DNA from 3 places in the Alcanivorax xiamenensis genome. Region 2 is predicted to be linked to each of the others. Evidence: predicted binding sites of a transcription regulator. Region 2 holds the regulator's gene; each other region holds the start of a gene.

Region 1 (4,595 bases), on a different contig from region 2:
CCCCATCACTTCCCGGGCGACGCAACCCAAAGTGACGCCAGGCGTGGTTGGTCACTTGCCGGCCTCGCGGCGTGCGTTGTATGAACCCCTGCTGAATCAGATAGGGTTCCACCACTTCTTCCAGGGTTCCGGCGTCCTCGTTGAGCGCCGCCGCCAACGAGTCCAGCCCCACCGGCCCGCCATCAAACTTATGCATCATCATGTTCAGCAACCGGCGGTCGGTACCGTCGAGACCATGACTGTCCACCTCCAGCATATCCAGCGCCGCTTCCGCCACCGGTCCGACGATGCGACCGTCGCCCTTCACCTCGGCATAGTCCCGCACCCGCCGCAGCAGCCGGTTGGCGATCCGCGGCGTGCCCCGGGAGCGGCGCGCCACCTCCCGGGCACCATCGTCATCCACGGGAATCGCCAGGATGTCGCAGGACCGGGCGACAATACGAGAGAGGTCGTCGACGTTATAGAACTCGAGGCGTTGAACGATACCGAAACGGTCACGTAACGGCGCGGTGAGCAACCCGGCGCGGGTGGTGGCGCCGACCAGGGTGAACGGCGGCAGATCCAGTTTGATGGAACGGGCCGCCGGCCCTTCACCGATCATGATGTCCAGTTGAAAGTCTTCCATGGCCGGATAGAGGATCTCTTCCACCACCGGTGACAGACGGTGGATCTCATCCACGAACAGCACATCCCCCTCCTCCAGATTGGTGAGGATGGCGGCCAGATCCCCGGCTTTTTCCAATACCGGGCCGGAGGTGGACTTCAATTCCGAGCCCATTTCCCGGGCGATAATATGGGCCAGCGTGGTTTTCCCCAGCCCCGGCGGTCCAAAAATCAGGGTGTGATCCAGGGTTTCGCCGCGCCCGCGGGCGGCGTCGATGAAGATTTCCAGCCGTTCCCGGACCTTGGGCTGACCGTTGTAATCAGCCAGGTTGGCGGGCCGGATCGCCCGGTCCTGCTGGTCTTCCCGGGGATCCGAAGCGTTGGAGGAAATCAGGCGATCATTGTCCATGGTGACATTACACCTTCTTTAATAGGGCCTGAGCAGCCTGCTTCAGGGTCGTGGTGTCCGGGCGTCACGCTTTAGTTACTTTGCCAGACCACGCAAAGCCCGGCGAATAAGACCTTCGCTGGTCTCCTCTCCAGCCTCCGCCGCGCGAGCCACCGCCGCCACCGCGTCCTTGTTGCGATAGCCGAGAGCTTCCAGCGCCGCCACGGCGTCGTCGCGCACGCCACTGGCGCCGGATTGTGACACCAGCCCCGGCGGCATCGCCGGCGCGCCTTCCAGCTTATCCAGGCGGTCGGACATCTCGATGACCAGACGCTCGGCGGTTTTCTTACCGATACCCGGCACTTTCACCAGGGAGCTTGTATCCTGATCACGGATACAGGCAGCCAGCCGATCCGCTTCGATACCGGAAAGGATCGCCAGCGCCATTTTCGGGCCGACACCGTTAACCTTGATCAGGCTGCGGAAAAGTTCGCGCTCGTACCGGCTGTTGAAGCCATATAGCAGTTGGGCATCCTCGCGAACCACGAAATGAGTGTGCAACGTCAACGACGCCCCCACTTCCGGCAAGTCATAGAACACCGTCATCGGCGCTTCCACTTCGTAGCCCACGCCGCCCACATCCAACAGTAGCCAGGGCGGTCTTTTTTCCAGCAGTTGTCCTTTGAGTTGTCCGATCATCGTATCCGTCTTCGTCTTACCGCACTGGCACCGGCGATACGCGCCATTGATACGCGCATGTGCGCATGGCACAAGGCGATGGCCAGCGCATCGGCGGCATCCGCTTGCGGGCGCTTGTCCAAACCCAGCAAATGCCGGACCATTTCCGCCACCTGAACCTTTTCGGCACCACCCCGCCCGACCACCGCTTGCTTCACCTGGCGGGCGGAGTACTCGAATATCGGCGCACCGCTTTGCACCAACGCCGCCAACGCGGCGCCCCGGGCCTGCCCGAGCTTCAGCGCGGAATCCGCGTTGCGCGCCATGAAGACCTTTTCAATACTGATTTCCTCCGGCTGGTATTGGGTCAGCAGGTCGCTCAGCCCGGTGAAAATCTGCCCCAGGCGTGGCGCGATCTCCTCACCGCTGGTACTGATGGTGCCGAAGGTCAAGGCCCGGCTGCGATTGCCCAGTTGCTCGATGACACCGTAACCGGTGTGCCGGGAGCCGGGATCAATGCCTAACAGAATTGTCATAAATGACCTAATAAAAAGGCAGGTAGCCGTTACCTGCCTCATATAACCTTTCCGCTGTTCTTATGTCCAGTACAAGCGTACGGGCGCCAGCACGCTTGCACGCAAAACCCCAAGCAATAGCGTACCGGCGATGACTGACTTGCCGAGCAATCAGCCCTTCCCGTCTCGCTACTGGGCCGGCAAGCATGGCGTGCAAGCGTGTTGCGTGCAGGCGTGAATGCCGTCTGTTATTGCTCCGGCCACTCCGCGTTGGTATAGACGTTCTGCACGTCGTCCAGGTCTTCCAGGTGGTCCACCATCTTGCCCACGGTCTCGGCGGTGTCGGCGTCCATCTCCGCGCTGGTTGACGGATGCATGGTCACCTCGGCATCCACCGGCTCCAGGCCACCCGCCTTGAGCGCATCGATCACATCGCCGAAGCTGCGGTCCGCGGCAGTCACCACCAGGAAACTGCCGTCGTCGTTTTCTTCCACGTCCTCGGCGCCGGCTTCCAGGGCCAGCTCCATCAGCTTCTCTTCGTCCACTCCGGGCTCGAAGAAAATTTCACCCCGCTTGGTGAACAGGAACGCCACCGAGCCGCTGGTGCCGAGATTGCCACCAAACTTGGAGAAGGCATGACGGACTTCGGCCACGGTGCGATTGACGTTGTCGGTCATGGTTTCCACCAGCACCGCCACGCCACCCTTGCCATAGCCTTCGTAGGTGATCTCTTCCATGTTGGAGCTGTCGTCACCGCCGGCACCACGTTTGATCGCCCGGTCGATGGTGTCCCGGGTCATGTTGTTGGTCAGCGCCTTGTCCACCGCCGCCCGCAGACGCGGGTTATCGTTGATCTCGCCGCCGCCCATGCGGGCGGCCACGGTGATCTCACGGATCAGCTTGGTGAAGATCTTGCCACGCTTGGCGTCCTGAGCCGCCTTGCGGTGCTTGATATTGGCCCACTTACTATGACCTGCCATGGAGAACCTCCGCTTGCACGCAACACGCCGGCACGCTTGCACGCCGTTCATCAAGGCCCGCGGTTTCAGCGTGCCGGCGTGTTGCGTGCAAGCCTGCTGGCGCTCTAGTTATTGTCTTTACGAACGCTGATACCCACCTCACGCAGCTGCTGATTGTCCACCGGCGAGGGCGCGTTGGTCATCAGGCAAGCCGCGGTCTGGGTTTTCGGGAACGCGATCACTTCACGAATCGAATCACTGCCGGTCATCAGCATCACCATGCGATCCAGGCCGAAGGCCAGACCGCCGTGGGGCGGCGCACCATATTTCAGCGCATCGAGCAGAAAACCGAATTTCTCGCGTGCTTCCTGTTCGTCGATGCCCAGCGCCTCGAACACGGTCTGCTGCATGTCCGGGCGATGAATACGGATGGAACCGCCGCCCAGCTCGGTGCCGTTAAGCACCATATCGTAGGCCCGTGACAGCGCGCCTTCCGGATTGCTCTTCAATTCCTCCGGGTCGCACTTGGGCATGGTGAACGGATGGTGCAGCGCATAATAGCGGCCGTCTTCTTCCTCGAACATGGGGAAGTCCACCACCCACAGCGGCTTCCAGTCGCCCTCGGCCAGACCACGCTCATGGCCAACCTTGACCCGCAAGGCGCCTATCGCTTCATTAACGACTTTGGCCTTGTCGGCACCGAAGAAGATCAGATCGCCGGTGGCGGCCCCGGTCCGTTCCAGGATGCCTTTGATGGCGTCCTCGGTGAGGAATTTGAGAATCGGGGATTGCAGCCCTTCGGCGCCGGCGGCCAGGTCGTTGACCTTCACATAGGCCAGACCCTTGGCGCCGTAGATGCCGACGAATTTGGTGTATTCATCGATTTCCTTGCGGGACAGATCGGCGCCGCCAGGCACTTTCAATGCCACCACCCGCCCTTTGGGATCCTTGGCCGGGCCGGCGAACACCTTGAATTCCACGCCGTCCATCAGATCGGCGATGTCCACCAGTTCCATCGGCACGCGCAGATCCGGCTTGTCGGAACCGTAGCGGCGCATCGCCTCGGCGAACGTCATGCGCGGAAACTCGGGCAACTCCACATCCAGCAACTCACGGAACAGAGTACGGGCCATGCGCTCGGCCACGCCCATGATGTCCTCTTCCTCGACGAAGGACGCTTCCAGATCGATCTGGGTGAATTCCGGCTGACGATCAGCGCGCAGGTCCTCGTCACGGAAGCACTTGGCGATCTGATAGTAGCGATCGAAACCGGCCACCATCAGCAACTGCTTGAACAGCTGCGGGGACTGCGGCAGCGCGAAGAAGCTGCCGGCATGGGTACGGCTGGGCACCAGATAATCCCGCGCCCCTTCCGGCGTGGCCCGGGTCAACACCGGCGTTTCCACGTCCATGAAGCCTTCCTGTTCCAGGAAACCCCGCACCGCGTGAGTC
Region 2 (4,595 bases):
CCGCTGACCGGCAGATCGCGCACGTGGCCCACGCTGGACTTGACGATGAAGTCATCGCCCAAATAGCGGTTGATGGTCTTCGCCTTGGCCGGCGACTCCACAATTACCAGGGACTTACCCATTACGTTCGTCACCCACAACTGAATTACCGAGAAGTCGGTCGATCCGGCCTTCGCCTTGCCGGGAAAGGCCGGATACGATGTCCAGGCCCCGTTTCGGGGGCCCTCAGGGGCGCCTATTTAGACAGCGGCGCTAACGTCCGGTCAAGCTTCGGGGGGCCACAATCCCTTTTGGGGGCCTTTCAGCGGGCCTTGACCCGCATCAATCGACCGCTTCCCGGGACCGGGCTATACTCGATAAAAAGCGTTCGAGGGAGATCGCCGTGACCGCTCCGTATCAGAAAATTCTTGTCGCCATCGACTGCAGTGACGAGTCCGCCGACATCCTGTGCCGTGCCGCCGGGGTACTGGAGGGCAACGCCTCCGGCGAGTTGCACCTGATCCATGTGATCGAGCCGCTGGCACTGGCCTACGGCGCCGACGTGCCGATGGACGTCACCGACCTGCAAAGCGGCCTGGTCAAACAGGCACGCGAAACCGCCCTGGAATACGCCCGCCAGTACCAGATCAGCGAGGACCGCATCCATGTGGAACTCGGCTCCATCGAGAAGACCATCGTCGACAAGGCCGATGCCCTGGGCGCGGATCTGATCGTGGTGGGCAGTCATACCCGCAGCGGTCTGGCTCTGTTGCTGGGTTCCACCGCCCGCGGTCTGGTGCCCGGCGCCCATTGCGACGTATTGGCGGTGAAAGTCCAGCGCAAGGACAAGAAATCGGACTGACGGTTCGCGGCCTGATCGGTCCGTGAGCCATGCGACTGGCCGGCCAGCGGGCCGGCCGGGGTTTCACTATGTCATCGCCGGGCCGGCGCGGGGGTGGTCATTCCAACGGCACAGCAGCGCCGCCAGCGCCCGCGCCTGTTCACGCAGCGCCGCCAGCTCCCGCACGGTTTCCTTCTCGCCCTGATAAAGCGGGATCTTGCGCAGAGCCGCTTCCAGTTCCGCATCCGGCGCCGCCAGGCGCTGCACCTCCACCGCCCAGCGAATCTGATGCACCAGCATGTGAAACAGCGCCAGGCGGGTTGCAAGACTGAACAAGGCCAAGCTCGGCGCATCGAAATCAGCGAAGGACAAACGCGCCAGCACCGCCGGTTTCGCCTGATCCCCCTCCGCCACCTTCAAGGAGGCGCTGCGCGGCGTCTCCAGCAATAGCGACAACGCGCCGAACACTTCTCCCGGAGACACCCGGTAGACCACCGGCGGCGGTGAGCCTTCGCCAAGCACCCACAGTTCGCCGCGCAGCAGAAAATAAAGCCCGCGGGCCTCGGCACCGGCCTTGATCACCAGCTCGCCCGGAGCGGCTTCCAGAATCCGGGTAGCGGCCAGCAACAAGGCACGCTGATCGGCATCATCACGGGACACTTCATTGAAAAACGGCACGCCGGAAAGTAACGACGCCACCCTCGCCTGCTGAGAACGTTGCCATTCGGCCTGATTCATTTCTCCCCCAACCCACGGCGGCCCCACAGTCTTGGAACCGCTTGTCCGCACGCCATTCGCCGCCAAGGCAGCTCCCACAAAGGAAACTACGAAGCCGCTGTCGGAGCTTGCTTGCAAGCGAATGGGATAGGTCCGGGTGTTTGTATTATTCGCTGGCAAGCCAGCCTCCCACGGAGAGGTGCCACAAGCCACCGTGGGAGCTGCATTGGCAGCGAATACAACACCACGACGGCGCCTCCCCCCCGGGAAGCGCCGAGCGCATAGCCTAGCCTGGATGGCCATGCAAGGCGAGTGGAGAGCGCTTTGTAACAACATCGGGGATGACAAAAATACTGGACATATTGTACTGTTCGTATTATCAGTACTCCATTCCCGTCGTGGCGACCCACAGGAGACCGACATGAGCAGCAAACTGACCCTCCGCCAGCAGCAGGTACTGGATTGCATCCGTGACTCCCAGGCGGACACCGGCATGGCCCCCACCCGGGCGGAAATCGCCGAACGAATGGGGTTCCAGTCCAAGAACGCCGCCTCCGATCACCTGCGGGCTCTGGAGCGTAAGGGCTATATCCGCCTGCACAGCGACCGCTCCCGCGGCATTCAGCTTTTGGAGTCCGCCCTCGGTGACGAGGACGAGCTTCCGGTGGTGGGCAAGGTGGCCGCCGGCACCCCGATCGAAGCGGTGGAAAACGTGCAGCGCACGGTACCGGTGCCGCGAGGACTGTTTCGCCAGCGGCCCACCTACCTGCTCCAGGTGCAGGGCGACAGCATGATCGACGCCGGCATCTTCGACGGCGATCTGATTGCCGTGCGCAAGAGCGAAACGGCCCGTTCCGGTGAAATCGTGGTGGCCCGCATTGGCGAGGAGGTGACGGTGAAGACCCTGCGGCTGAACAAGTCCGACGCCACCTTGCTGCCCGCCAATGAGGACTACGAGCCGATCCAGGTGCCCGCGGATCAACTGATCATCGAAGGGGTGTTTGTCGGCCTGATCCGCGATCCGAACGCGCATTAAGCCCCGGTTTTCCCCCGGGGAGACAAAATGCGTGGCCACCAGTTACACTACGCACGCATTTGCGTTTTCTCCGCGGCACCCGTGGTCCTGTTGTCGCCACCTTGATGGCCGGGGAATGAAAAGCCATGACCTTCCGTAGCGGCCATGGAGGCACCATGGAACGTAGCCTGAGACGGAACCTTCATGAACGGACGGTCAGGACCTAAGAAGCACAGTGATAACGGCGACATCAGTCGACGTGCCAGGGAGGGTCGGGCATCCCAATGGATGCCAAGCGCCGGGGGCGCATCACGGGTTCTCTCACGGCATGTCCGCCGTGTTCTCTGTGTCTGTGGTTTGTTATTGCTGAGTAGCTTTGCCATGAACGACACCCGTTTGTTAGCGCCCTGCCCGTCCTCCCCCAATTGCGTGTCCAGCCTGGCCACGGATGAACGGCATCGGGTGGAACCTCTTCCAGGCTACGCCGATCGCGCCGGCAGTCTCAAATTACTGAGCGAGGTGCTGGCCACCCTGCCCCGCGTCAGCTTCGAGCAGGTGGGACCGGCCCGCTTGCAGGCCCGTTTCACCAGCCGCGTCCTCCGCTTCGTTGATGACGTCACTTTTTACGTGCACGAGAATGGCGGTATTGAAGTGCGCTCCGCGTCCCGGGTCGGATACTACGATTTCGGCGCCAACCGGCGCCGGGTGGAGGATCTGCGTGAGCGGCTTGAAGAACGGCTGGGCGGCCTGACGCCGGTTCAGGGCCAAGGCGCCGGATGAGTATGCCGGGATCCAATACGTTTCCGTCCAGCGAATGTCCAGCCGATGAGTGCCAATGGGCCGATATCGGTGTCAACCTGACCGACCGTCAATTCGCCGAAGACCGTGAAGCGGTGTTACAACGGGCCCGCGAGGCCGGGGTAACCCGTCTGTTGTTGACCGGCACCAACGTCGAGGAATCCCGGCAAGCAGTGGCGTTGTGTCAACGCTACCCGAACCAGGGCCTGTTCTGTACCGCCGGCCTGCACCCACACAGTGCCCGCTTCTGTAACGACGACGTCCTGTCGGAATTACGGGAACTGCTGGAGCAACCGGCGGTGGCCGCGGCCGGCGAGATGGGCCTGGACTTTAATCGGGATTTCTCCCCACGCCCGGATCAGGAGAACGCCTTCGAGGCACAGCTGGCGCTGGCGGTGGACCATGGCAAGCCGGTCTTTCTGCACCAAAGGGATGCCCATGACCGCTTCCTGCCAATACTGAAGGCCTGGCGGGACCGTTTGCCCGCCGTGGTGGTGCACTGCTTTACCGACCAACGCCGCCCGCTATTCGACTATCTGGACCTGGACTGCTTCATCGGCATCACCGGCTGGGTCTGCGACGAACGGCGCGGACGGGAGCTGGCCGAACTGGTGCCGCACATTCCCGGTAACCGGTTGCTGCTGGAAACCGACGCGCCTTACCTGCTGCCCCGGGACTTGCCGGAACCGCCGGCGAAAAAACGCCGCAATGAGCCCTGCCTGCTCCCCTGGATCGGCGCACGGGTGGCGACCCTGCGGGGGGAAACAACGCAGGCTCTGGCCCAGCAAACCCTGGCCAACACCCTGGCGTTTTTGCAACGGGACTGGCCGGCCGCGCTGACACACACTACGCCGGCACACCCTTAGCCCTTAGCCCTTAGCCCTTAGCCCTTAGCCCTTAGCCCTTAGCCCTTAGCCCTTAGCCCTTAGCCCTTAGCCCTTAGCCCTTAGCCCTTAGCTGCTAAAGCCATTGTGGGAAGCTTGCTTGCAAGCGAATTCTTTGGATAAAAGTAACAATTCGCTTGCAAGCAAGCTTCCCACAGCGGCTTCGTGGCCCAGAGTGGATTCGAAGCGATCAGAGCAACCGCTCACCCATCAGAAACGCGCGTACGTCCAGCAGTCCGAACGGCCAGGCCAGCTCCTGGTCGCCCCGGCGCAATACCGGAATACGCTCACCGTACCTGACGATCAGATCGTCGTCCTCGGCAATGTCGATGGCCTCGATGGCCAGCATCGGATCCACGGT
Region 3 (4,595 bases), on a different contig from region 2:
GGACTTCGCTGGCAAGGGCGAACCAGTCGCACTCGGCTTCACCCAGCGCCTCGGTAACCAGTGCCTCCCCCACTCCTTTCTGTTGCAGCTCGGCGCGAATGCGCAGCGGCCCCTGTCCCCGTTCGATTCTTGAACGGACAAAAAAACCGGCGAAACGCCGGTCATCCAGGAAGCCTTGTTCTTCACACCACGCCAGCACTTCGTCCAGCCAGGACGCCGCGCCGAACTTGCGTGTCAGTTTGGCACGCAGTTCGTGGCGGGAGTGATCCCGGCGCGCCAGCAAGCTGACCGCATGCTGGCGCCCCTGGGCGGCATCGGCGGGGGTCGGGTCGCCGCCTTTACTCTTCCGTGGACTCGGGCTGGGCCGCATTTTCAGCGCTCTCTTCCGCCGGTGTACCCAGCAGGCGTGCCCGGATTTCCTTCTCGATGGCACCCGCCACTTCCGGGTGCTCCGCCAGATAATCACAGGCGTTCTGCTTGCCCTGGCCGATCTTGTTGCCCTGGTAGGCGTACCAGGCGCCGGATTTGTCCACCAGCCCCTGCTGCACGCCCAGATCCAACACCTCGCCGAGCTGGTTGATGCCCTGGCCATAGAGAATCTGGAACTCCGCTTGCCGGAACGGCGGCGATACCTTGTTCTTCACTACCTTGACCCGGGTTTCGTTACCGGTCACTTCGTCGCCCTGCTTCACCGCGCCGATACGGCGGATGTCCAGACGCACGGAGGAGTAGAACTTGAGCGCGTTACCGCCGGTGGTGGTTTCCGGGTTGCCGAACATCACACCGATCTTCATGCGGATCTGGTTGATGAACACCACCAGGGTGTTGGCGTTTTTCACGTTACCGGTGATCTTGCGCAGCGCCTGGCTCATCAGGCGGGCCTGCAGGCCCACGTGGGCGTCGCCCATTTCGCCTTCGATTTCCGCCTTCGGCACCAGCGCCGCCACGGAATCGACGATCACCACGTCCACCGCGCCGGAGCGCACCAGCATGTCGGTGATTTCCAGCGCCTGCTCACCGGTGTCCGGCTGGGACACGATCAGGTCGTCCACGTTGACGCCCAGTTTCTCGGCGTAGTCCGGGTCGAGCGCGTGCTCGGCGTCAACGAAAGCGCAGGTGGCGCCTTTTTTCTGCGCCTGGGCAATGACGCTCAGGGTCAGCGTGGTTTTACCGGAAGACTCCGGACCGTAGATTTCCACGATCCGGCCCTTGGGCAGACCACCGATGCCCAGGGCGATATCCAGGCCCAGGGACCCGGTGGAGATGGCTGGCATGCGCTCGCGCTTACGATCGCCCATGCGCATCACGGAACCTTTGCCGAACTGCCGCTCGATCTGCGACAGCGCCGCGGAAAGTGCTTTACCTTTATCGCTCATTGAATGACCCCTATCCGTTTATCCCTTGATTCCGTTTATTCCCTGATGATGCCGTGGCTCGCCGCTGACCGGCCTGTGCCCTGGCGAGAGCCCGCTGATCGTGGGCCGACGAGCATCCTTCGGCCTGACCCTTTGATCAGCACTGTCTATAAGGACAGCATTATGAACACTGTCCCGCGCCACTGCAACCCCCCCTTATCCGAGGCGGGCCAGCAGCCCTTCCAGGGCGGCGGCGATGGTAGCATGCCGGACCTGCCCACGATCACCATCGAAGAGGAAGCGCTCGGCGCGGGCCCAGTCCGGCTGCTGCGCCCAGGCGATCCACACCGTGCCCACCGGCTTATCGGCGCTGCCGCCGCCGGGCCCCGCCACACCGCTCACCGCCACCGCCAGATCCGCCCGGGAACGCCCCAACGCGCCCCGGGCCATGGCCAGGACGGTCTGTTCACTGACCGCGCCGGCACTGGCCAGAATCGCTTCCGAGACACCCAGCATGCTCTGCTTGGCCTCGTTGGAGTAGGTGACGAAGCCGCACTCGAACCAATCCGAGGATCCGGCCATTTCCGTCATTTCGCGGGCGATGCCGCCGCCAGTGCAGGATTCAGCGGTGGCGACGCGCAGGCCCCGTTCACGCAGGATATCCGCCAGCGCTTCGACCTGCTCGGGAATGGTCATGTTGACTCCTGATGTTCAGAGAAGATCAAAAAATCGCCCTCCATGATGGCGGACTTTGCCAACGCTGCCCACCAGTGATCCAGCAAACCGGCCACAGGTTCACGGACCAGCGCCCCTGCCCCGAAGCCGCAGGGAAACAAAGGGCATCCTTCCATCGGCTTTGTTACTCTGGGCCGTAAGTAGCCCCTGGCCTTCGGAGTCATCATGAAAAAGCTCAAGAATGAGAAGGAATGGGTCAAGAAAGCCATCACACTCGGCATGGCGTACGGCGAGAAGCGGGGCGTGGTCGAGTTCGAGCCCACCGATTCGGCGGCACTGAAGCTGGAGTACATCTATCGCCTGCTGGTTCATGACAAGGTCATCCAGCCACTGCCCGAGGATCAGGTGTCCCAGCAGTCGATCCAGCATAAGCTGGCGATCTGGGCGTCGAAACAACCCTAGGGCCTGTTCACACTATTTTCATTGCGCCTGTTGCGGCTAAAACGTCACCAATGCAGGCACGAGGAGAGAAGTTTGGTGACTCCAAATGAACGACGAGTAACGCACAGTGGTGACGTTTTAACCGCAACCCGAAGGGCTGGAGCCCTTTTTGCCTCCCGCGCCGTTGTCGGTTGCTCATTTGGAATGACCAAACCGCGCGCCCCCCGCCTTGCTGGAGGCAAAAAGGGCATCCAGCAGGCGCGATGAAAATAGTATGAACAGGCCCTCGCCCCGCCGCCCTCTCCACCGATACAGGGACGTCACTGATACAGACGCGTCATGGCCCGGGCGTGTTCCCGCATCAGCGCCGCCGGTTCCGTGTCGAGCAGTTGCCCGTCGCGAACCCGCATCCGGCCATTGACCATGACCTGGCTGGCCAGGAAGGGCCCGCACATCACCAGCGCCGCCAGCGGATCCCGCTGCGCGCCGGCGAAGGACAGGTGGTTCATATCCACCGCCACCCAGTCCGCGCTCATCCCCGGTGCCAGATGACCGATGTCATCCCGGCCCAGCAAGCGGGCGCCGCCACGGGTGGCCAGGGCCAGCGCCTCCCGCGCCGATAGCGCGCCAGGGTCGCCGCCGAAACCGCCGCGCCCGCCCGGCGCTTCCGAACGGTAACGGGCCGGCGCCACCCGCTGCAGCATCATCGCCATGCGCGCCTCCAGGAACAGATTGCTGGAATCGTTGGAGGCGGAACCGTCCACCCCCAGCCCCACCGGCACCCCGGCGTCCAATAGCTGGCGCACCTTGGCAATGCCCTGCCCGCAACGCATGTTGGCGTTGGGGCAGTGGGTGATCCCCGTGCCGGTGCGGGCCAGCAGCGCGATTTCCTCGTCGTCGAGGAAGATCCCGTGGGCGAACCACACATCCTTACCGAGCCATTCCACCGACTCCGCGAACGCCACCGAACGCATGCCGTACTGGCCCAGGCAGTAGTCCTCCTCATCCAGTTCCTCGGCCAGGTGGCAATGCAGACGCACGCCCTCATGGCGCCGGGCCAGCCGGGCCGCATCGCGCATCAGTTCCGGCGTCACCGAGAACGGCGAGCACGGCGCCAGCACCAGACGCAGCATCGAATGACGGCCGGCATCATGGTAGCGATCGATCAAACGTTCCGCGTCCCGCAGAATGTCCTCTTCCTTCTCCACACAATTGTCCGGCGGCAAACCACCCTGACTTTGCCCCCGGGACATGGCGCCGCGGGCGGCGTGAAAACGGATGCCCATCTCCCCCGCCGCCTGGATCTGACTGTCCAGGCGGGCCCCATTGGGCAACATATAAAGATGGTCGGCGGCGGTGGTGCAGCCTGAGAGCAACAGCTCCGCCATGGCCACCTTGCTGCTGAGATAGATCGCCTCGTCGTCCAGCCGTGCCCAGATCGGGTAAAGCGTATTGAGCCAGGGGAACAGCGCGTCGTCCTGGGCCATCACCCGGGTGAAGTTCTGGTACATGTGATGATGCGTGTTCACCATCCCTGGCATCACCACATGGCCGCTCAGGTCCAGGGTCTCGTCCATCGGAAGGTCTGGTTTCTCCGTGCGCGGCCCGGCCCACAGAATCCGGTTGTCACGGATCAGCATGGCGGCATCGCGCCACTCGTGGTGCTGATCATCGAAGGTTGCCAGGTAGTCGATACGGTCGATCAATAAGGTCGTCATTGGTCACTCCGAAAACGCGGAAAAGGAAACAACAAAAGCGCGATTTCGGAGCGGATCAGAACAACTGGTGAGAGAAAGCGGTGCGTTGCCAGAACGGCCGGAACGGCAAGGCGCGCTGCCGGCGCACGCCGACCACGAGGTTTTTCCTCATACCCTGCCCTCCTGATACCTGAGTCCTTCGCCATTCGCTAGCAAGCTAGCTTCCCACAGGGGCACAAAGCCGCTGTAGACCTGATAATTGACAGTAGACAGCGAAAAACTGAAAACCCTCATTCTTTAGCCGCTCTGGGAAGCCAGCTTGCTGGCGAATAGACCGCGACAAGAAACGATGCAAAAACAGCGCCAGTTCAACAGCGCGGCAAAACACCGCAGTGAGTCCCATCCCCCTCGATGCTAGGCTCTGCGC

What was found. Region 2 encodes LexA, which represses DNA repair genes until DNA is damaged. Its sites were predicted from a motif close to TACTGTNTANNTANACAGTA; they were not measured.
Region 1: a site for LexA is predicted at 2,258-2,277, ahead of ruvC (crossover junction endodeoxyribonuclease RuvC). Genes of this name have one in related genera too.
Region 3: a site for LexA is predicted at 1,517-1,536, ahead of recA (recombinase RecA). Genes of this name have one in related genera too.

Annotation. Positions count from the first base shown of each region.
Region 1 covers NZ_AQPF01000067.1:3,781-8,375, reverse strand. The annotation lists gene ruvB (Holliday junction branch migration DNA helicase RuvB) at 1-1,012, opposite strand, end outside; gene ruvA (Holliday junction branch migration protein RuvA) at 1,088-1,690, opposite strand; gene ruvC (crossover junction endodeoxyribonuclease RuvC) at 1,687-2,205, opposite strand; gene A6D6_RS20235 (YebC/PmpR family DNA-binding transcriptional regulator) at 2,433-3,164, opposite strand; gene aspS (aspartate--tRNA ligase) at 3,269-4,595, opposite strand, start outside.
Region 2 covers NZ_AQPF01000017.1:50,725-55,319, reverse strand. The annotation lists gene topA (type I DNA topoisomerase) at 1-122, opposite strand, end outside; gene A6D6_RS11940 (universal stress protein) at 383-841, shown strand; gene A6D6_RS11935 (cyclic nucleotide-binding domain-containing protein) at 908-1,558, opposite strand; gene lexA (transcriptional repressor LexA) at 1,959-2,573, shown strand; gene A6D6_RS11925 (DUF1499 domain-containing protein) at 2,934-3,332, shown strand; gene A6D6_RS11920 (TatD family hydrolase) at 3,329-4,216, shown strand; gene A6D6_RS11915 (glutaredoxin family protein) at 4,425-4,595, opposite strand, start outside.
Region 3 covers NZ_AQPF01000007.1:93,786-98,380, forward strand. The annotation lists gene A6D6_RS07035 (regulatory protein RecX) at 1-370, opposite strand, end outside; gene recA (recombinase RecA) at 339-1,376, opposite strand; gene A6D6_RS07045 (CinA family protein) at 1,572-2,051, opposite strand; gene A6D6_RS07050 (DUF5062 family protein) at 2,256-2,492, shown strand; gene A6D6_RS07055 (8-oxoguanine deaminase) at 2,792-4,189, opposite strand.